DNA from 3 places in the Streptomyces sp. NPDC048257 genome. Region 2 is predicted to be linked to each of the others. Evidence: riboswitches for the same ligand, from Rfam matches in the RefSeq annotation. Region 2 holds a riboswitch; each other region holds the start of a gene.
The links. A riboswitch is a leader RNA that binds a small molecule or an ion and turns the genes downstream of it on or off. The one in region 2 is predicted to bind cobalamin.
Positions count from the first base shown of each region.

Region 1: another riboswitch for cobalamin. It lies ahead of ACGFZK_RS12240 (ribonucleoside-diphosphate reductase subunit alpha); the one in region 2 lies ahead of ACGFZK_RS01685 (ABC transporter substrate-binding protein).
Region 3: another riboswitch for cobalamin. It lies ahead of metE (5-methyltetrahydropteroyltriglutamate--homocysteine S-methyltransferase); the one in region 2 lies ahead of ACGFZK_RS01685 (ABC transporter substrate-binding protein).

Region 1 covers NZ_JBICZI010000004.1:360,041-367,033, reverse strand. The annotation lists gene ACGFZK_RS12240 (ribonucleoside-diphosphate reductase subunit alpha) at 1-2,201, opposite strand, end outside; cobalamin riboswitch at 2,344-2,476, opposite strand; gene ACGFZK_RS12235 (GNAT family N-acetyltransferase) at 2,518-3,015, opposite strand; gene ACGFZK_RS12230 (YbdD/YjiX family protein) at 3,085-3,291, opposite strand; gene ACGFZK_RS12225 (carbon starvation CstA family protein) at 3,291-5,510, opposite strand; gene ACGFZK_RS12220 (GntR family transcriptional regulator) at 5,663-6,427, opposite strand; gene ACGFZK_RS12215 (extracellular solute-binding protein) at 6,718-6,993, shown strand, end outside.
Region 2 covers NZ_JBICZI010000001.1:344,765-351,757, forward strand. The annotation lists gene ACGFZK_RS01675 (ABC transporter ATP-binding protein) at 1-21, opposite strand, end outside; gene ACGFZK_RS01680 (FecCD family ABC transporter permease) at 18-1,046, opposite strand; gene ACGFZK_RS01685 (ABC transporter substrate-binding protein) at 1,043-2,041, opposite strand; cobalamin riboswitch at 2,088-2,229, opposite strand; gene ACGFZK_RS01690 (tRNA(His) guanylyltransferase Thg1 family protein) at 2,309-3,091, shown strand; tRNA gene ACGFZK_RS01695 (tRNA-Trp) at 3,153-3,226, opposite strand; gene ACGFZK_RS01700 (ankyrin repeat domain-containing protein) at 3,273-4,046, opposite strand; partial or broken gene ACGFZK_RS01705 (MarR family transcriptional regulator) at 4,195-4,308, shown strand; gene ACGFZK_RS01710 (SMI1/KNR4 family protein) at 4,362-4,895, opposite strand; gene ACGFZK_RS01715 (hypothetical protein) at 5,007-5,615, shown strand; gene ACGFZK_RS01720 (hypothetical protein) at 5,773-6,282, shown strand; gene ACGFZK_RS01725 (glycoside hydrolase family 18 protein) at 6,391-6,993, shown strand, end outside.
Region 3 covers NZ_JBICZI010000001.1:752,229-759,221, forward strand. The annotation lists partial or broken gene folP (dihydropteroate synthase) at 1-271, opposite strand, end outside; gene metE (5-methyltetrahydropteroyltriglutamate--homocysteine S-methyltransferase) at 759-3,083, opposite strand; cobalamin riboswitch at 3,279-3,430, opposite strand; gene ACGFZK_RS03535 (3-hydroxybutyryl-CoA dehydrogenase) at 3,629-4,513, opposite strand; gene aceB (malate synthase A) at 4,510-6,108, opposite strand; gene aceA (isocitrate lyase) at 6,233-6,993, opposite strand, start outside.

The sequences.
Region 1 (6,993 bases), on a different contig from region 2:
TACATCGACGACAGCTTGCCGATGGTGGGCGTCTCCAGGAACAGGTTCAGCGACTGCGACTGGTCCAGGAACGGCGTACGGGCCGCCGCCATGTCGATCAGACCGCGCTGCGGGATCTCCCAGGCCGTGCGGTACAGCTCGCGGACCTCGGCCGGGATCCAGCCGAAGCCCTGGACCGAGCCGCTGGCCTCGCGCAGCGCCTCGCGGGACTGGGCGTCCCACACGCCGAGCCGCTTCAGCTCCTCCACCAGGTAGCCGTTCACCTGGAGGAACTCACCGCTCAGCGTCTCGCGCTTGAAGAGGTTGGAGACCTGCGGCTCGATGCACTCGTACACGCCGGCGATCGAGGCGATCGTGGCCGTCGGGGCGATGGCGAGGAGCAGCGAGTTGCGCATGCCGGACTTCGCGACGCGGGCGCGCAGCGCGTCCCAGCGCTCCGGCCAGTTCAGCTCGACGTCGTAGTGGTCGGGGTGCAGGACGCCGCGGGCGGTGCGCGTCTGCTCCCAGGCCGGCAGCGGGCCGCTGCGCTCGGCGAGGTCGCACGAGGCCTCGTAGGCGGCCAGCATGATGCGCTCGGAGAGCTTGGTGGACAGGGCCTTCGCCTCGGGGGAGTCGAAGGGCAGCTTCAGCTTGAAGAAGACGTCCTGGAGGCCCATCGCGCCCAGGCCCACCGGGCGCCAGCGGGCGTTGGAACGGCCGGCCTGCTCGGTCGGGTAGAAGTTGATGTCCACCACGCGGTCGAGGAAGGTCACGGCGGTGCGGACGGTCTCGTCCAGGCGCTCCCAGTCGATCCCGCCGTCGAGCACGAACGCGCCGAGGTTGACCGAGCCGAGGTTGCAGACGGCCGTCTCGCCGTCGTTGGTGACCTCGATGATCTCGGTGCACAGGTTCGAGGAGTGCACGACGGTGCCCGGCTCGGCGGTCTGGTTCGCCGTGCGGTTGGAGGCGTCCTTGAAGGTCATCCAGCCCTGGCCGGTCTGCGCGAGGGTGCGCATCATCCGGCCGTACAGGTCGCGGGCGGGCATGGTCTTGCGGGCCAGGCCGGCCGCCTCGGCCTGGCGGTAGGCGGCGTCGAACTCGTCGCCCCACAGGTCGACCAGCTCGGGCACGTCGGCCGGGGAGAACAGCGACCAGTCGGCGTCGGCGTTCACACGGCGCATGAACTCGTCCGGCACCCAGTGCGCGAGGTTCAGGTTGTGCGTACGGCGCTGGTCCTCACCGGTGTTGTCGCGGAGCTCCAGGAACTCCTCGATGTCCGCGTGCCAGGTTTCCAGGTAGACGGCGGCGGCGCCCTTGCGGCGGCCGCCCTGGTTCACGGCGGCGACGGAGGCGTCGAGGGTCTTCAGGAACGGCACGATGCCGTTGGAGTGGCCGTTGGTGCCGCGGATCAGCGAACCGCGGGCGCGGATGCGGGAGTACGACAGGCCGATGCCACCGGCGTGCTTGGAGAGCCGGGCGACCTGGTGGTAGCGGTCGTAGATCGAGTCGAGCTCGTCCAGCGGGGAGTCCAGCAGGTAGCAGGAGGACATCTGCGGGTGCCGCGTGCCGGAGTTGAAGAGCGTGGGGGAGGACGGCAGGTAGTCCAGGCGGCTCATCAGCCGGTACAGCGAGGCCACCTCCTCCACGGCCTGCACGCTCTCGTCCGCGGCGAGACCGCAGGCCACGCGCAGCATGAAGTACTGCGGGGTCTCGATGACCTGACGGGTGATCGGGTGGCGCAGCAGGTAGCGGCTGTGCAGGGTGCGCAGGCCGAAGAAGCCGAAGCGGTCGTCGGCGCCCTCGGCGAGGGTGAGCTCGACGAGCGAGTCCAGGCGGCTCGCGTGGGTGCGTACGAACTCGGCCGTGCGGTCGGCGATGAGGCCCTCGCGGTGGCCGACCTCGACGGAGGCCGAGAAGGAGGTGGAGCCCTGGCTCGCGGCCTCGTCGCGCACGGCCAGCGTCAGCAGGCGGGCGGCGAGCCGGGAGTAGGCCGGGTCCTCGGAGATCAGACCGGCGGCGGCCTCCGTGGCCAGCCCGCGCAGTTCGGCGTCGTCGGCGGCGGAGCTGCGGCCGCGCAGCGCCGAGGCCGCGACCCGGCCGGGGTCGGTGTCGGGGAGGTCCGCCGTCAGTCCGGTGAGGGTACGCAGCAGCGTGGCCCCCGGGCCCTCGGTGTTGTCGCCAGAAGTGGACTCGGCGCGCGGTGCGGAAGGCGCGATGGTCACGGCGGAAGCTCTCCCTCGCTCGGCCCGGTCATCGGCGGAGCGGGGCGCGGGCGGGCGCATGCGGGCGCGACGAGAACGCGTACCCCGCATGGCGTCCACCGGCCCAACCGCGAGGCCCGGACGAATCGGCACCCGGTTCGGTCGACCCGGGCGCGCTGTCGGCAGGTCCTCGGACTTGGCGTCCGGTAGCCGGACACTTCATACCGTTGCGGGACAGTTCCGGATTCGCACCGGATTCCCCTGCGGCGACAGCAGCCATGAGCATACATGTGGGGGCGGCCCTATGCGGTAGCCCCCACATGTAGTGTCGGCGTGGCTACAGCTTGAGCCGGTACGTGAGGAGTTTCAGGCCCTCGATCGGCGCCCAGTCCCGCTCCGGAGTCCGTACGAAGCCCAGTCGCCCGTAGATGCGATGGGCTCCGGCCATGCTGCTCTGGGTGGAGAGCACCACCGCGCCCACGCCCTCGATGGCCCGCGCCCGATCGAGGCACGCCCGCACCAGTGCCTCGCCGGCGCCCTGGCCGCGCGCCTCGTGGGCCACCGCGAGCATCCGGAACTCGGCCTCGCCGGGCGTGGCGATGTCGGCGAGCGGGCTGCCCGGGGCGGCGAAGGTCACACCGCCCAGCAGCCGTTCGTCCCGTACGGCGACGAGCACCTCTGCTGCGGCGGCGCGGCCGGCCACGTCGCGCAGCACGTTCAGGTACGCGTCGTCCTCGTTGAAGTCCAGGTGCCCGTCGGCGAGGTAGGCCCGGGCCGTGATCTCACCCAGATCCGTGTACTCGGCGGCCTGTACCGGCCTGATCGTGATGTCCATGCCGTCGAGTGTGCCGGAGCCGCGCGGAAGGGCCCCGCCGCATTTCGGCGGGGCCCTTCGGGGTGCGGTTCAGCAGCAGCGGAAGCCGTCGCGGGGGTCCGCCTCGCGGGCGTCCGTACGGGCGCGTTCGAAGGCGCGGCGGGTGAGGACCTCCGCGTCCGGGTCGTGGGAGCGGGCGTGGGCGACGTACCGGTCGTACGCCGCCTCCCCCGAGAACTCCCGTACGTAGAACCGGGCCTTCGCCAGCGCGCTGCGCAGCCGTGCCGGGCGGCTCATCAGGCCACCGGCTCCTTGACGTGTCCGCCGGCCGCATCCGGGCCCGCCGCGGCGAGCTCCGCCCGCTCCTCGGCGGTCGCGATGAGCCCGGCGGGGGCGACGATCTTCGACTCGGTCCAGGGGACCTCGGAGAGGGTCGCCGACTCCGGGTGGCGGACGGCCTTGAGGCAGGTCCGGGCCGCGTCCGCGAGGACCACGATGATCAGGACGGCGAAGAAGGCGCACAGCACGCCGTCGACCGTGGCGTTGGTGACCACGGTGTGCATGTCGTCCATGTTCTTGGCCGGCGCCAGCACCTTGTCGGCGTCGATTCCGGCCTGGTACTTGTCGCGCTGGGCGAAGAAGCCGACCTTCACGTCCTCCGAGAAGATCTTCTGGTAGCTCGCGGTGAGGGTCACCGTGGCGTCCCAGACCAGCGGAACGCCCGTCACCCAGGCCCATTTGAGCCGTCCGGACTTGATCAGCAGCGTGGTGCAGACGGCCAGCGCGACCGCGGCGAGCAGCTGGTTGGCGATGCCGAAGAGCGGGAAGAGCTGGTTGATGCCGCCCAGCGGGTCCTTGATGCCGACCCACAGGAAGTAGCCCCAGCCGCCGACGACGATCGCGCTCGCGAACCACACGCCGGGCTTCCAGCTGACGTCCTTGAAGGACTTGTGCACGTTGCCGAGGGTGTCCTGGAGCATGAACCGGCCCACGCGGGTGCCCGCGTCGAGCGTCGTCAGGATGAAGAGCGCCTCGAACATGATGGCGAAGTGGTACCAGAACGCCTTCATGCCCGCGCCGCCGGCCACGGCGGAGAAGATCTCCGACATTCCGAGTGCGAAGGTCGGTGCGCCGCCGGTACGGGAGAGCAGGCTGGCCTCCTCCACGTCCTTGGCGGCCTGGGCGAGCGCCTCGGGGGAGATGGCGAAGCCGAAGTTCGTCACCGCCTGGGAGGCGGACTCGACCGTGGTGCCGATGACCCCGCCGGGGGAGTTGACGGCGAAGAAGAGGCCGGGCTCGATGATGCAGGCCGCGATGATCGCCATGACGGCGACGAACGACTCGGTCAGCATCGCGCCGTAGCCGATCATGCGGACCTGGGTCTCCTTCTGGATCATCTTCGGGGTGGTTCCCGAGGAGACCAGGGCGTGGAAGCCGGAGAGCGCGCCGCACGCGATGGTGATGAAGACGAAGGGGAACATGGACCCGGCGAAGACCGGTCCGTCGCCGCGGGCCGCGAAGTCGGTGACCGAGGGCATCTTCAGGGTGGGCATCGCGACGACCACGCCGATCGCGAGGAGCGCGATGGTGCCGACCTTCATGAAGGTGGAGAGGTAGTCGCGGGGCGCGAGCAGCATCCACACCGGCAGCACCGAGGCCAGGAAGCCGTACACCACCATCCAGATGACCAGCGTCTCCTTCTCCAGGGTGAAGGTGCCGGCGAAGGAGGACTCGGCGACCCAGCCGCCCGCGACGATGGCGAGCAGCAGCAGCGCGACGCCGATGACGGAGACCTCGGTGACCCGGCCCGGCCGCAGGACGCGCAGGTAGAAGCCCATGAAGACGGCGATCGGGATGGTCATGCCGATGGAGAAGACGCCCCAGGGCGAGTGCGCCAGGGCGTTGACGATGACCAGGGCCAGGACCGCCAGCAGGATGATCATGATGGCGAACACGGCGACCAGGGCGGCGGCGCCGCCGACCGGGCCGATCTCGTCCCGGGCCATCTGGCCGAGCGAACGCCCGTCGCGGCGGGTGGAGAAGAACAGCGTGACCATGTCCTGGACGGCACCGGCGAAGATGACGCCCGCGACGATCCAGATGGTGCCCGGCAGGTAGCCCATCTGCGCGGCGAGCACGGGTCCGACGAGCGGGCCGGCGCCGGCGACGGCGGCGAAGTGGTGGCCGAAGAGCACCCGGCGATCGGTGGGGTGGAAGTCGACACCGTTGTCAAGGCGTTCGGCGGGGGTGGCCCGGGTGGCGTCCACCTTCAGTACGCGGTCCGCGATAAACCGCGAGTAGAAGCGGTAGGCGATCGCGTACGAGCCCAGTGCGGCGGCGAGCAGCCAGGCGGCGGAGATCTCCTCGCCGCGCGAGAGCGCGAGCACGCCCCAGCCGATGGCGCCGACGAGTCCGACGAGCACCCACGCGGCGATGGACTTGGGAGAGGGCGAGCCCGGTGTGGTGTCCGGACTCGCCGTGTCCCGTTCTGTCCCTGTTGCTTCCGGTTCAGGCATGACCTCGTCCCCTCGTCGATCATCTGCGTAAGCGCAGGGAATCTACGGGGGATAGCCCGGTGAGCGTAAGACCCCGTCCGTATTCCGGTATGTGAAGGAATCCGGGAGACGGGGCCGTACGGGCGGGACCGGACGGGGCCGGACGTACGAGGTCAGACGGCGGGGCGCTTGAGCCTGGCGACGAACTTGTACCGGTCGCCGCGGTACACCGACCGCACCCACTCCACCGGTTCGCCGTCGGCGTCCAGGGAGTGCCGGGAGAGCATCAGCATGGGCAGCCCGACGTCGGTGCCGAGCAGACCGGCCTCGCGCGGGGTGGCCAGGGAGGTCTCGATGGTCTCCTCGGCCTCGGCCAGGTGCACGTCGTACACCTCGGCGAGAGCGGTGTAGAGGGAGGTGTACTTGGCGAGCGAGCGGCGCAGCGCGGGGAAGCGCTTGGCCGACAGGTGCGTGGTCTCGATGGCCATCGGCTCACCGCTGGCCAGCCGCAGCCGCTCGATGCGCAGCACCCGTCCACCGGTGGTGATCTTGAGCAGTCCGGCGAGGGTGTCGTCGGCCGTCACGTAACCGATGTCGAGGAGCTGGGAGGTCGGTTCCAGTCCCTGCGCCCGCATGTCCTCCGTGTACGAGGTCAGTTGCAGCGCCTGGGAGACCTTGGGCTTGGCGACGAAGGTGCCTTTGCCCTGGATCCGTTCCAGTCGCCCCTCTACGACCAGTTCCTGGAGGGCCTGGCGGACGGTGGTCCGCGAGGTGTCGAACTCGGCCGCGAGCGTGCGCTCCGGCGGCACCGGGGTGCCGGGCGGCAGTGTCTCGGTCATGTCGAGCAAGTGCCGCTTGAGTCGGTAGTACTTGGGCACACGCGCCGTGCGAGTGGCCGCCCCGCCTTCCGGCTCCGTGGTCGCCCCTTCGGTGGCCATCGCCGCCCGCCTTCCCGACTCCAGTTTCGCTGCCGTCACCGGCTCCTCCGATATGTGCGGGTCACATCGTGACACGTAAGGGGGGACAGGCCTTCTCTCTCCCCAGGTGTCGGTCCGATAACGGACCGGGCACCCGCACATTAGACCCTTGACACCCCTAAAGGTCTAGGCCAAGCTCCAGCTACTGGTCTAAACCAATATGGATCAGATCCCGGCCCCACGGCAGTACTTCGCGTATGTCACCGCGGCGGGCAAGGGAAGTGCAGGCAGGCATCCCTGAGGAGGGTGGCGTGAAGCGCAAGCTCATCGCGGCGGTTGGAGTCGCGGGCATGGTTATCGGCCTCGCGGCGTGCGGTGATTCCGACGGCAAGGGCGGCGACAAGGCCTCCGAGGCCAAGGAGCTCACCGTCTGGCTGACGGTCGACGCGCAGAAGAACTGGCCGGAGCTCGTGAAGGCGGCCGACGACGCGATCGTTGCCAAGCACCCGGGTCTCACCATCAAGCACGAGTACTACGGCTGGCCGGACAAGAACGCCAAGCTGGACGCCGTGCTCGCCACGGACAAG
Region 2 (6,993 bases):
CGGTTCACCCTTCCCGGTCATCCGGTGACCCCTTCGGTTCGGGTGGAGCGGCGCAGCATCCACAGGAAGAACGGCCCGCCGACGAGCGCGGTGACCACGCCCACCGGGATCTCGGCGGGCGCGGCGGCGGTACGGGCGACCAGGTCTGCCAGGATCAGGAACACCGCCCCGCCCAGCGCGGCCACCGGCAGCAGTGCGCGGTGGCCGGCTCCGACGACCATCCGGGCGGCGTGCGGAACCATCAGCCCGACGAAGCCGATCGCCCCGCTGTAGGCGACGAGCACGCCGATGACGAGCGAGGTCAGGACGAAGGCGGCGGCGCGGAAGCGCCCGGTGTCCAGGCCCAGCGTGCGCGCCCCCTCCTCCCCGGCCAGGAGCAGGTCGAGCGGCCGGGCGAGGGTGAGCAGCAGTCCGGTGCCGAGGAGCAGCACGGCGGAGGGCAGGGCCAGTTCGTCCCAGCGGGCCCCGCCGAGTCCGCCGAGGGTCCAGAAGAGGACGGAGCGGATCTGGTCGGGGTGTGCGGAGAGCACGAGGACGAGGCTGGTGAGGGCGGACAGGATGTACTGGACGGCGACGCCGGCCAGGGTGAGCCGGCCGGTGGTCATGGTTCCGCCGCGCCGGGCCATCGCGTAGACGGCGACGAGCGCGGCCATGGATCCGGCGAAGGCGGCCAGCGGCAGGCCCATGCCGAAGGCGAAGGCGCCCGTACCGAAGACGATCACGAGGACGGCTCCGGCCGAGGCTCCGGAGGAGGCGCCGAGCAGGAAGGGGTCCGCGAGTTCGTTGCGCACGAGGGCCTGCAGCACGGCGCCCGCGACCGCGAGCCCGGCGCCGACGACGGCCCCGAGCAGGACGCGCGGGAGCCGGACGTCCCAGACGATGGCAGCGAAGGCTCCGGTGCGCTGTTCTCCCGAGAGGCCACCGAGGACGATGTCGAGTACGCGGCCGGGTTCGATCCGGACGGCCCCCAGCGCCAGGCCCGCGACCGCCGAGGCGACGAGCGCGGCGGCCAGGACGAGGAGGACGGCGGCGGTGCGCAGCCTCATGGGGTGGCGGGGTGGAGCCGGCCCCCCAGGGACTCGACGGCGTCGGCGACGCGCACGCCGAGGACGGCCGAGGAGAGCGGCAGTACGACGAACCGCCGGTTCTTGACGGCGGGAACCCCGGCGAGGGCCGGGTCGTTCAGCAGGCGCTGCTTCTTGGCTTCGACGGTGGTGCCGCCGTAGTCGTAGATGAGGACGACCTCGGGCCGGCGCTCGATGACCTGCTCCCACGACACGTCGCCGAAGGTGTCGTCGAGGTCGGCGAAGACGTTCGTGCCGCCGGAGAGGGAGACGATCTCGTTGCCGATGCCGTTGCCCCCGGAGGTGGCGGCCGAGGCCTCGCCGGAGTCGTAGACGAAGACGGACGGCCGCGGCCGGTCCTTGACCCGGGCGGTCACGGCGTCGATGCGGCGCTGCTCGTCCTCGATGAGCTTCGTGCCGCGCTCGGGCACGCCGAAGGTCCGCGCGACCTCGGTGATCTCGGTCTTCAGCTGGTCGAGGCCGACCTTGCCCTCGGTGCAGTACTCCACGTTGAGGCGGGAGTCGATACCGGACTTGGCGAGTCCCTCGCGGTCACGGCCCTGCGCCTTGTCGAAGGCGCTGGCGTACCCGCCGTAGACGAAGTCGGGGTCGGCGCCGAGCAGGATCTCCTTCGAGGGATACTCCTCGGCCAGCACCTTGATCTTGTCGTAGGCGGGCCGGTACCCGGGAAGGACGGCGTCGTCGAGGTAGGCGGATCCGGCGATCCGGTCGCCCAGCCCGAGCGCGAGCAGCAGCTCGGTGGCGTGCTGGTTCATGGTGACCGCGCGCCGGGGCGGGGCCTGATAGGTGCTGCTCACACCGCAGTTGGTGAGGGTGTACGGAAAACCGGGCGCGGCGGCGGGCTGCCCCGCGGCCTTGTCCTGCTGCGGCCCGGGGGAACCGGCGCACGCGGCGAGGGGTATCAGGAGTGCGACGGGTATGAGCGCGCACAGGACGGAGCGGGGACGCGACGGCATGACGGGGCCTCTCCGGGGGATCCGCGTCCCCTGGTCGACGTGAAACTGCGAGCAGAGGCGGTGCGTCAGTGTCTGACTCCCGGTCACCCCACGCGGGGACGACCGGTCACAGTGGCGGGACCGCACCGGAATCGCACCGGTTTCCTGTCCTGCACCGCCTGGGTGACAACGCCAGTCTGCCAGAAATCGCGCAGGTCCCCGGCCCTGGACGTGTGACGATGCTCCGGTCGGCACGAAGGCGGCGGGGCGTCCAGGGAGGGACACACCATGTCAGACAGCACCCCACTGGGTGATCGGATGAAGCGGTACGAGGCGGTGCACCGTGCGGTCCTGCCGCGCCGTACCTACACGCTGATGCGGGTGGACGGCCGCGCCTTCCACACCTATATGCGGGGTGCGGCCCGGCCGTTCGACGAGTCCTTCATGGCCGACATGGACGCCGTCGCCGAGGCGCTGTGTGCGGAGATCGCCGGGGCGCAGTTCTCGTACACCCAGTCCGACGAGATCAGCATCCTGTACACCGACTTCGAGAGCCCGGGCACCGAGCCGTGGTTCGGCGGGGTGGTCGCCAAGCAGCTGTCCGTCGCCGCGTCGCTGGCCACGGCCGTCCTGAACGAGCGGCGTCCGGGCAGACGCGCCCTGTTCGACGCCCGCCTGTTCACGCTCTCCGACCCGACCGAGGTGGCCAACTACTTCCTGTGGCGGCAGCGGGACGCCGTCCGCAACAGCATCAGCATGGCCGCGCAGGCGCACTTCTCCCACAAGCGGCTGCACGGTGTCTCCACCGGCGGCATGCAGGAACTGCTGTGGTCGCAGGCCGGGGTCAACTGGAACGACTACCCCGACGGCTGCAAGCGGGGACGGGTCGCGGTACGCCTGACCGGCGAACGGGAGACGGCCTACGTCGACCGGCGGACCGGAGAGGAACGGACCACCACGGCGGTCCGCTCGTGGTGGGAGACCTCGCCCGCGCCGCGCTTCACCACGAGCGCCGGGGGCTGGCTGGCCGGCGCGATCCCGCTGATGCCGAGCTTCACCCCGGTCGGCTGACCGGCGGCGACACGGCAACGCCCGGCTGTGGGAGAGAAACCCTCAGCCGGGCGCATTCCTGCAGGGGTGGCAGGACTCGAACCTGCGACCATCGGTTTTGGAGACCGGTGCTCTGGCCAGCTGAGCTACACCCCTTCGGCGGGTCCAACGATGGCACGGCCGGATCCGGAGATCCACTGCTTTAACTCGTCTGGCGGGGTGCGAGTTGGTCGCCCGTGTGGGCGCCGGAGCTCCTCAACCAGGCGATCAGTTCGGCGTTGGCGCCGATGAGAGCGATGTCGAGCGGGGTGAGCCGGTCGTAGCCGATCCAGTCGATGTCCGCTCCGCGAGACAGCAGGTACCGAGCGGTGGACAGCCGGCCTCCGTGGCAGGCCTGCCAGAAGGCACGGGTGACGTCCTCCGCGCAGGAGCCGGAACCGGAGCCGGGGCCAGAGCCGGAGCCGGCCGCCAGGAACTCTTCGACCCTGTCGAGCAGGCCGAGGGCGGCAGCCTCCTGCAGACCGGGCCGCGAGCCGAGTTCGAGCAGCCGGCGCGCCGCCCGCCACTGCCCGAACCCGCAGGCGTCGGCGAGCGGGGTCCCGCCGCCGAGCACCGCACCCGGGGCATGGACGTCGGCCCCGGCGGCGACGAGGGCATCGATGGCAGCCACGTCGTCGTTACTTGCGGCCCAGTGCAGGGGCGTCTCCGTGTGCGCCCCGACGAACCGGGCCCCGGGGTCGGTCCCGGCGGCGACGAGGGTACGGATCACTTCCGCGGTGCCGGGGTAATGCCCGGGCCAGTCGGTGGCGATGTGCAACAGGCTCCGCCCACCGGCCGCGGCCCCGCTCCGGACGATCGTGACGACCGCGAGCCCGGGATGCGCGTCCAGCAGCCCCCGCAGCCCGGAAAGGTCGCCACCCCGGATGGCGGCGGTGACGGCAACGGCGACCGGATCACCGGCTGCGAGGGACTCCATGGACCGTCCTTGGCTGGGCCTGCGGGCATGGCCCCGGCTCGACTCCCGGGGCGCTGTCCCTGCCAGTATCACGCCACTGCGGAACGGCCGGTGAACCCGTTGGTCGCAGGCCGCGCCCCGGGCGACGCTGCACGCATCGCGGGACGAGAGGCGCGGGCGCAGGGCGGGCCGGCTCGCCCAGGCCATCGAGCTCGAGCTCACCGGCGAGGAGCGCGAGGTGCTGGCGCGCGGTGCCGCCCTGATGGAGCGGCTCGCAGCGCGCTGGGGGGTGTCGTGCCGATCGGGCCGGATGAGCCCGGGTCCTTCGGTGCATCGTCAGACCGCACCGAGCCGGCGGAACTCATGTGTGGCGCGGGGAAACACGGACGAGAGGATGTGTGACCGAAGCTCTCCGTCAAGGGAAGAGGCGAGGAACTGCGTGCAGGATACGGAGAAGTGCTCCCATCGGCCGCCCCGTGCCTCGTTCACCATGACGGTCCATTGGCCCGGCTCGAGGTCTGGCTGCACCAGCCAGTAGAGGCATTCCCCGTTGTCCGTGGTCGCCCATGGGACGACCCGGGCCCCCGCTGCCTCCAGTTCCGCCGGCTTCTTCTCGAATTCCCACAGGCCCTCCAGGTCCTCGGCCTGGTGCTCTGCCCATGCGATGAGGTCGTAGTTCACGTTGGGGCAGCCGGGCTCCAGGACGTAGAGGTAGTCGTCCCAGTCACCTCCTCCGAAGACGTGGATGAACTCCTTGTAGTCGGCGGGCAGCTCAACTCCGAGTCTGCGCTCGACCTCGCCCCAGTCCTTCTGGCGGGGCTCACTCGGCGCCTGGGCGATTGCGGAAAGACGTGCAAGGGCGTTGGTCACGGCGGGGCGGGGTCCAGTTCTGTGCCGGCTCGGGGCGTACGAGGCTACTCAGGCGGCTTTTGAGTACACCTGCTCATGATGCGCGACCAGCTGCTGCCTATCGTGACCTGCATGGACACGGACCAGACCCCTACCGACACCCCCACTGCGGACAAGCCGCGGTGGTTCAACGGCTGCGCGATCGCCGTCGCCGTGCTCGCCGTCCTGGCCATGCTGGGGGCCTGGGCGCTGGCCGAGTTCGAGAAGGGCCTCGACGGCTACGGCCAGCTGGAACAGAGCGGCCCGGCCGGACACGTGGCAGACCCCCTCGGCCCCGGCGCGACCGCCCGGTACGAGGACGGCCTGAAGGTCACCGTCAGCCGACCGCGCCCGGAGGCCGACGGCACCTACGGCCTCACCGTGACCTACGAGAACGACACGGACGAGGAGCTCCGCCCCGGCGGGGACTCACCGGACGCCGGGGCGTCGGAGTACGGTCCCGCCCCCCTGGTCGTCCGCGCAGGCAAGTCGCTGGACCACTACGCCTCCGGATACAGCCTGAGCTGGCCGAACCAGCGGGAGTCCGCCGCCGCTCTCATGGCACCGTTGGGCGCCGGGAAGAAGCGCACGGTCCCGGTCCGCATCAAGCCGAGCGGGAAGGGGATCCCGGTCACCGTGGAGGTCGACCCGCCGTCCGCCGGCTTCCGCGAGACAGCGTACTTCCAGCTCACCCTGGACTGACCCGGCACCGCTCCCGAAACCGATCGCCCGCCGCCGCACCGCGGCCCTGAGGTGGTCACGGCTCCGCGCTCCAGGAGCTACCGGCAGTAAAGGGTGGCGGGGCTCCGGGGCGCGGAGGATCGTGAGCAGGGGGACCCGTGGAACGGGAGGTCCCGTCATGTTCCGAAGCCGACGACCGGGCCGGCCGCGCCGTACGGGACTCCGGGGCTCCCTCGCGGTGCTCGCGCTGCTCGCCCCCGCCCTGCTGGGCGCGGCCCCCGGCGGCTCGGGCGAGACGATCTCCCTCGCCGGAAACCTGCCCGGCGAGCGCCTCGACGTCACGTTGACCCAGGTGGTGGACCCCGCAAGCCCGGCGAGCGGCACCGGCCCCGACCGGCTCGTCGCGACACGCTTGCGCCTGGAGAACACCGGGACCGCCGTCTATGCGGACTCCCCCGCCGCGGCCGCGCACCTGCTGGACGCCACCGGGCGGCGGTTCACCGGGCTCGACCTCCCCACGACCGCCGGGCCGGGTTTCCCCGCCACCGTCACGCTCGACCCCGGCACCACGGCGGAGGGTTTCGTCACCTTCCGGCTCCCGGCAGGCGCCGAGCCGGCCGCGGTCCAGTTCGCCCTCGACGGCGGCCTGGCCGACGACGTCGGCCAGTGGAGCCTGTCGCCGCAGTAGCGGGCGAGTTTCGGCCGCCCCCTTGACCACTCTGGTCCAGACCAATAGTTTCCGGCATGCACAGCGCACGCGCACACGCCCCGCTCCCCGCATCCGCAAAGGAAGCCCATGCGCCGCAGCATGCTCGGCAGGCTGGCCGTCGCCGCCTGCTCCCTCTCCCTGCTGACCGCCTTCGCGCCCGTCGCCGCCGCGCAGGCCGACGGCGGCGGCCACGACCGCCCGTACAAGAGGGTCGGCTACTTCACCCAATGGGGCGTCTACGGACGGGACTTCCAGGTCCAGGACCTGGAGGCGAACGGCTCCGCCGGAAAGCTCACCCACATCAACTACGCCTTCGGCAACGTCAGTCCGCAGGGCAAGTGCTTCACCGGGAACGTGCCGGGCGAGGCCGACGCCTGGGCGGACTACGTGCGCCCTCTCGACGCGGCGAACTCCGTCGACGGGGTGGCCGACACCGGCGAGCAGCCGCTGGCCGGCAACTTCAACCAGCTGCGCGAGCTCAAGGCCAAGCATCCCGGTCTCAAGGTGCTGATCTCGCTCGGCGGCTGGAGCTGGTCCACCCACTTCTCGGACGCCGCGCTCACCCCGGCCTCCCGCAAGGCCTTCGTCGAGTCCTGCATCGACCTCTACATCAAGGGCAACCTCCCGCAGGACGGCGCCCGCGGCGGTGCGGGAGCGGCCGCCGGGGTGTTCGACGGGATCGACCTCGAC
Region 3 (6,993 bases), 410 kb from region 2:
GCCTCGACCGCCCGCCGGGCGACGGCCGCGCGCAGGGTGTCGACGGACACCATGACGCCCTCGGCGGCCAGCCCCTGGACGACCGGGACGACCCGACGCAACTCCTCGTGCTCGTCGACGCGGGACGCGCCGGGACGGGTCGATTCGCCGCCGATGTCGACCGGGTCGGCGCCGTCGGCCACCAGGCTCGGGCCGCGCTTGATGGCCGCGGCCGTGTCGAACCAGTGGCCCCGTCGGAGAACGAGGCCGGGGTCACGTTGACCACGCCCATGACCGCGCAGCGGTCCCAGTCGGGCAGACCCTCGACGGCGCCCCGACGCCCCTCCGCGGCTGCCAGTTCAAGCTGAAGGCCGGCGACCAGGTCACCTTCACCTGGACCTCCTTCCAACCAAGCCACCCGGTGGCCGGTCGGGCGGCCTTCCGCACCGACCGGCTACCGGGCCTCCCGGGAAGGACGCGCCGGCGTGGCGCGTACGCCGCCCACTCGACGAGCCCGCGCGACCCTCTGGTGCGCATCACCGAGAAGCGCTTCCACTGAGGCCCTTACCCGGGCATCGTGACCCAGGTCGTCACTGTCCGCCCGGACCTGACCTATGACGGGCTGCGGCACGCGTTTGGCGGTCATCGTTCCCCCGGGGTCTGCTCGTTGAAGGTCCCTGGACACCGGACGAGTTGAAGGAGCATCCAAACACACCCCCCGGATGGGGACGCAACCGGGCCGGAACATCAGGAGACGGACGTTCCGGCCCGAATGCAGATCAGACGGTCGCGCTACCGGTCTCCGTACGGACCTCGCGAGCCGCGGCCACCAGGTTCTCCAGGGAGGCCCGGGTCTCCGTCCAACCACGGGTCTTCAGGCCGCAGTCGGGGTTGACCCAGAGCCGCTCGGCCGGGATCGCCTCCAGCCCCTTGCGCAGGAGAGCGGCCGCCTCGGCGGCCGAGGGGATGCGCGGGGAGTGGATGTCCCACACGCCGGGTCCGGCCTGGCGCGGGTAGCCGTGCTCGGCGAGCTCGGTCGCGACCTGCATGTGGGAGCGGGCCGCCTCCAGGCTGATGACGTCCGCGTCGAGGTCGTCGATGGCCCGGACGATGTCGCCGAACTCCGCGTAGCACATGTGGGTGTGGATCTGGGTCTCCGGCCGCACGCCCGAGGTCGTGAGGCGGAACGACTCGGTGGCCCACGCCAGGTAGGCCGCGTGCCCGTCGGCACGCAGCGGGAGTGTTTCGCGCAGGGCGGGCTCGTCGACCTGGATGACCGGGGTCCCGGCCGCCTCCAGGTCGTTGACCTCGTCGCGCAGGGCGAGGCCGACCTGGCGGGCGGTCTCCCCGAGGGGCTGGTCGTCGCGGACGAAGGACCAGGCGAGCATGGTGACGGGCCCGGTGAGCATGCCCTTGACCGGCTTGCTCGTCTGCGCCTGCGCGTACGTCGTCCAGCGGACGGTCATCGGTTCCGGGCGGGAGATGTCCCCGGCCAGGACCGGCGGCCGTACGTAGCGGGTGCCGTACGACTGCACCCAGCCGTGCTGGGTGGCGAGGTAGCCCGTCAGCTGCTCGGCGAAGTACTGGACCATGTCGTTGCGTTCGGGCTCGCCGTGCACGAGGACGTCGATGCCGGTCTTCTCCTGGAAGGAGAGCACCTCGCGGATCTCGTCCTCGATGCGCTCCTCGTACCCGGCGGTGTCGATCCGGCCGGCCCGCAGGTCGGCGCGGGCCACCCGCAGCTCGTCGGTCTGCGGGAACGACCCGATGGTGGTCGTCGGCAGCAGCGGCAATCCCAGGTGGGCCCGCTGGGTGGCGGTGCGATCGGCGTACGGCTGGGCGCGGCGGCCGTCCGCATCGGTGATCGCCTCAGTGCGTGCCCGGACCGCAGGGTCACGGGTGATCGGTGACGTGGCCCGAGCGGCCAGGTCGGCGCGATTCGCGGCGAGTTCGGCGGTGATCGCTCCGGCGCCCCGGGCAAGGCCACGGGCCAGCGTGGTGATCTCGACGGTCTTCTGCAGGGCGAAGGCGAGCCAGCGCCGGACCTGCGGATCGATGTCGCGCTCGACGGCCGCGTCCAGTGGGACGTGCAGCAACGAGCAGGACGCGGCGACGTCCACCCGGTCGGCCAGGCCGAGAAGAGTACCGAGGGTGCTCAGCGACTTCTGGTAGTCGTTGATCCAGATGTTGCGGCCGTTGACCACGCCCGCGACCAGCCGCTTGCCGGGCAGGCCGCCAACTGCGGCGAGGTCGGCGAGGTTGGCGGCGGCGCGGTCGGTGAAGTCGAGGGCGAGGCCCTCCACGGGCGCCTTCGCCAGGACGGGCAGGGCCTCGCCGAGGCGGTCGAAGTACGAGGCCACGAGCAGCTTGGGGCGCTCGGTCAGCGCGCCGAGCTCCCGGTAGGTGCGGGCGGCGACGCCCAGTTCGGCGGGGGTGCGGTCCTGGACCAGGGCCGGCTCGTCGAGCTGGACCCACTCGGCGCCGGCCGCGCGCAGCTCGGCCAGCACCTGGGCGTAGACGGGCAGCAGCCGGTCCAGGAGCGTGATCGGCTCGAAGTCGGCGGCAACGCCGGGCGCCGGCTTGGCAAGGAGGAGGTACGTCACCGGGCCGACGAGGACGGGGCGGGCGGGGTGGCCGAGGGTCAGGGCCTCCTTCAGCTCGGCGACCTGTTTGGCGGGGTCGGCCGTGAAGACGGTGTCAGGCCCGAGTTCGGGGACCAGGTAGTGGTAGTTGGTGTCGAACCACTTGGTCATCTCCAGCGGCGCGACGTCCTGGGTGCCGCGCGCCATCGCGAAGTACCCGTCCAGGGCGTCCGCGTCGACGGCGGCCCGGTGGCGGCCGGGGATCGCGCCGACCATGACCGTGGTGTCCAGGACATGGTCGTAGAACGAGAAGTCGCCGGTCGGAACCTCGCTGATGCCTGCCTCGGTGAGCTGGGCCCAGTTGGTGCGGCGCAGGTCGCGGGCGGTCTCCCGGAGGGCGTCGGCGGTGACGCGGCCCTTCCAGTAGCCCTCGACGGCCTTCTTCAGTTCGCGGTTCTGGCCCTGGCGGGGGTATCCGTACACGGTGGCCTGTACTGCCGCGGCTGCGGACTCGGTGGTCACGGAACTCTCCTTCGCGAGCGTGTCTCCATGGACCCGGTGGGGGCCGAGGGCGCGAGGGGGGTGCCGGAACGGGCGGACCGCCGGGGTCACGTACAGCTGGGTACGCGACGGGGAGGATCCGCCTGAAGCACGCCGACCCGCCCACGAGGTCACCGGGAAACCGCACACGGAATCGTCCGCGCACGGGCAACGGGCAGGTCTTCGGACTCGCGGGCACGCCGGCCACTCGGGCAGACACCTACTGGCCGTCGCTTCCCAGGACCGGTTCCGGTCCCAGTGCGTATGACGGCGGTCGTTCCCGCTCACCGCTGCGGGGCAGTCCCGGATTCCCACCGGGTTCCCTCTTACGACGCATCCCGCCTGGCGGACGGGGGCGAACCAGCTGCGGGGTCCACCCTAGGGCGCCGAACTGGAGAATGGACAGAGTCATCCAGATAGCGGACGGTGAAATGAGACATGGCGGGGGTGCGGCGACACCACTCGCCGCACCCCCGCCGTCATGCGTGCCTCCGGCGCACCCTCAGCCCGGAGACCTGCCGGGACCCTCAGCCCCGGCCGTATGTGTGGAACCCGCGGCCGCTCTTGCGTCCCAGCAGCCCCGCCTGCACCATCCGCTGGAGCAGCGGGGGCGGGGCGTAGAGCGGTTCCTTGAACTCCTCGTAGAGGGAATCGGCGATCGCCGCGACCGTGTCGAGCCCGATCAGGTCGGCGAGCTTGAGCGGTCCCATCGGGTGGGCGCAGCCCAGCTCCATGCCGGCGTCCACGTCGGCGGCGCTCGCGAACCCGGACTCGGCCATGCGAATGGCCGAGAGGAGGTAGGGGATCAGCAGCGCGTTGACGACGAAACCCGCCCGGTCCTGGGATCGGACCGTGGTCTTCCCCAGAGCATCACGGGCGAAGGCTTCGACTGCGGCGAGGGTGTCCGCCGACGTGTGCAGGGAAGAGACCACCTCGACCAGCGGCAGCACGGGGACGGGGTTGAAGAAGTGCAGGCCCACCACCCTGTCCGCACGCCCGGTGGCCATGCCCAGCCGCATGATCGGGATGGCCGAGGTGTTCGTGGCGAGGATCGCGTCCGGGTCCGCGACGATCTTGTCGAGGGCCGTGAAGATCTCCGTCTTGGCCTCGGGGTTCTCGGTGACGGCCTCGATGACGAGCTGCCGATCGCCGAGGTCCTCCAGGTCTCCGGTCAAAACGAGCCGGGCCAGGGCGTCCTCGGCGGAGAGCCGGTCGAGCTTGCCGCGCTGGACGGCGCGTTCCAGGGAGACGGCCACCCGCTGCCCAGCGGCGCGGGCCGCGGTGGCATCCGCTTCGGCGACGACGGTGTCGAGTCCGGCGCGGGCGCACACCTCGGCGATGCCGGCGCCCATCTGGCCTCCTCCGACGACTCCGACGCGCCGGATCCGGCCCGGCTGCGCAACGGGGTTCACGCGTTCACCTGCGCGGGGGCGCGGCGGACCAGGTGGCGGCTGTAGGCCTCGGGCGTGAAGAACGGCGGGAGGTGCACCGAGAGCGCGGTGTCGACGAAGACCTCGCGGGCTTCGAGGACCAGCGCCTGCGGGTCCTCGGCCTCCAGGGCCGCGCATTCGGCGTCGAGGAGGTCGGTGACCGTCCCCCGATCCACCCGGTCGTGGCGGAGCCACTGCCAGATCTGAACGCGGGCGATCTCGGCGGTGGCGGCGTCCTCCATCAGGCCGTTCAGGGCGACGGCGCCGCTGCCGCGCAGCCAGGCGTCCAAGTAGCGCACGGCCACGGCCACGTTGGAGCGGATTCCCTCGGAGGTCGGCGGAGCGGCGATCCTGCGGACGGACAGCAGGTCGGCGGCCGTGACCTCGACGTCTTCTCGGGTGCGCTCGAGCTGGTTGGGCCGGGACCCGAGGACGCCGTCGAAGACCTCGCGGCAGACGGGGACGAGTCCGGGATGGGCGACCCAGGAGCCGTCGAAGCCGTCCTCGGCCTCCCTCTCCTTGTCGAGGCGGACCTTCGCGAACGCGGCGACGTTCGTGTCCGGGTCCTTGCTCGGAACGTGGGCGGCCATGCCGCCGATGGCATGAGCGCCCCGTCGGTGGCAGGTGCGGACGAGGAGTTCGGTGTAGGAGCGCATGAAGGGGGCGGTCATCGTGACGGCGGCCCGGTCGGGCAGCTGGAAGTCGGTGCGGTGCCCGAAGGTCTTGATGAGGCTGAAGAGGTAGTCCCAGCGGCCGGCATTCAGACCGGCGCTGTGTTCGCGCAGCTCGTAGAGGATCTCCTCCATCTCGAAGGCGGCGGTGATCGTCTCGATGAGGACGGTCGCGCGGACGGTGCCTCGCGGGATGCCGAGGAGTTCCTGGGCGTACCCGAAGATGTCGTTCCAGAGGCGGGCCTCGTAACGGTTCTCCAGCTTGGGGAGGTAGAAGTACGGGCCGTACCCGGCGTCGATCTGCCGCTGCGCGCAGTGGAAGAAGTACAGACCGAAGTCGACGAGTGACGCGGACACGGGCCGGCCGTCGATCTCCAGGTGCTCCTCGGTCAGGTGCCAGCCCCGCGGGCGGACCATGAGGGTCGCGAGGTCCTGCCCGAGGCGGTACTCCTTTCCCTCGGGGGTGGTGAAGTCGATGCGCCGCTCGATGGCGTCGAGCAGGGTGAGCTGGCCGCCGATGACGTTGGCCCAGGCCGGGGCGGTGGCGTCCTCGAAGTCGGCCATCCAGACCTTCGCCCCGGAGTTCAGGGCGTTGACCGCCATACGGCGCTCCGGGGGGCCGGTGATCTCCACTCGGCGGTCGGTCAGACCGAGCGCCGGCGCGGCGACCTGCCAGTCGGTGTCGGCGCGGACGGCTGCGGCGGCCCGGGAGAAATCCAGCGGGGTTCCGGAGGCGAGGCGGGCGGACCGGCGGCGGCGCTCCTTGAGGATCTCCGAGCGGCGGTCCGCGAAGGCCGCGTCGAGGCGGCCGAGGAACTCCAGGGCCTCGGGGGTCAGGATCTCCTCGTGGCGCTCACCCGGTGCACCGAGAACCCGGACGCTGCTGATCAGGGGCGTGACGGACATGCGGTTCTTCTCCTCAGCGTGGGGCGGCGGGCGCCCGAGGGGGACGGCCCTCGGGCGCCGTCGGACGGCGAGCGGCAGGATGCCGGGCCGGGCTCGGCAGGACACTCTCCGGGGGCAGAGGTTCCTAGTGGAACTGCTCTTCCTCGGTGGAGCCGGAGAGCGCGGTGGTGGAGGAGGCCGGGTTGACGGCCGTGGAGACCAGGTCGAAGTAGCCCGTGCCGACCTCACGCTGGTGCCTGACCGCGGTGAAGCCCTGCGCCTGGGCGGCGAACTCCCGCTCCTGGAGGTCGACGTAGGCGGTCATGCCGTGCTCGGCGTAGCCGCGGGCGAGGTCGAACATGCCGTGGTTGAGGGAGTGGAAGCCGGCCAGGGTGATGAACTGGAAGCGGTAGCCCATCGCGCCGAGCTCCCGCTGGAACTTGGCGATCTGGTCGTCGTCCAGCGCCGCCTTCCAGTTGAAGGACGGGGAGCAGTTGTAGGCCAGCATCTGGTCCGGGTACTGCGCATGGATCGCCTCGGCGAACTCGCGGGCCTGGGCCAGGTCCGGGGTGCCGGTCTCCACCCAGATGAGGTCGGCGTACGGGGCGTAGGCGAGGCCGCGGGCGATGACCGGGGCCATGCCGTTGCGAACGTGGTAGAAGCCCTCGGCGGTGCGCTCGCCGGTGCAGAACTCGGCGTCCCGCTCGTCCACGTCACTGGTCAGCAGGGTCGCGGCCAGGGCGTCGGTGCGGGCGATGATCAGGGTCGGGGTGTCCGCGATGTCGGCCGCCAGACGGGCCGCGTTCAGGGTGCGGACGTGCTGGGAGGTGGGGACGAGGACCTTGCCGCCGAGGTGGCCGCACTTCTTCTCGGAGGCGAGCTGGTCCTCGTAGTGGATGCCGGCCG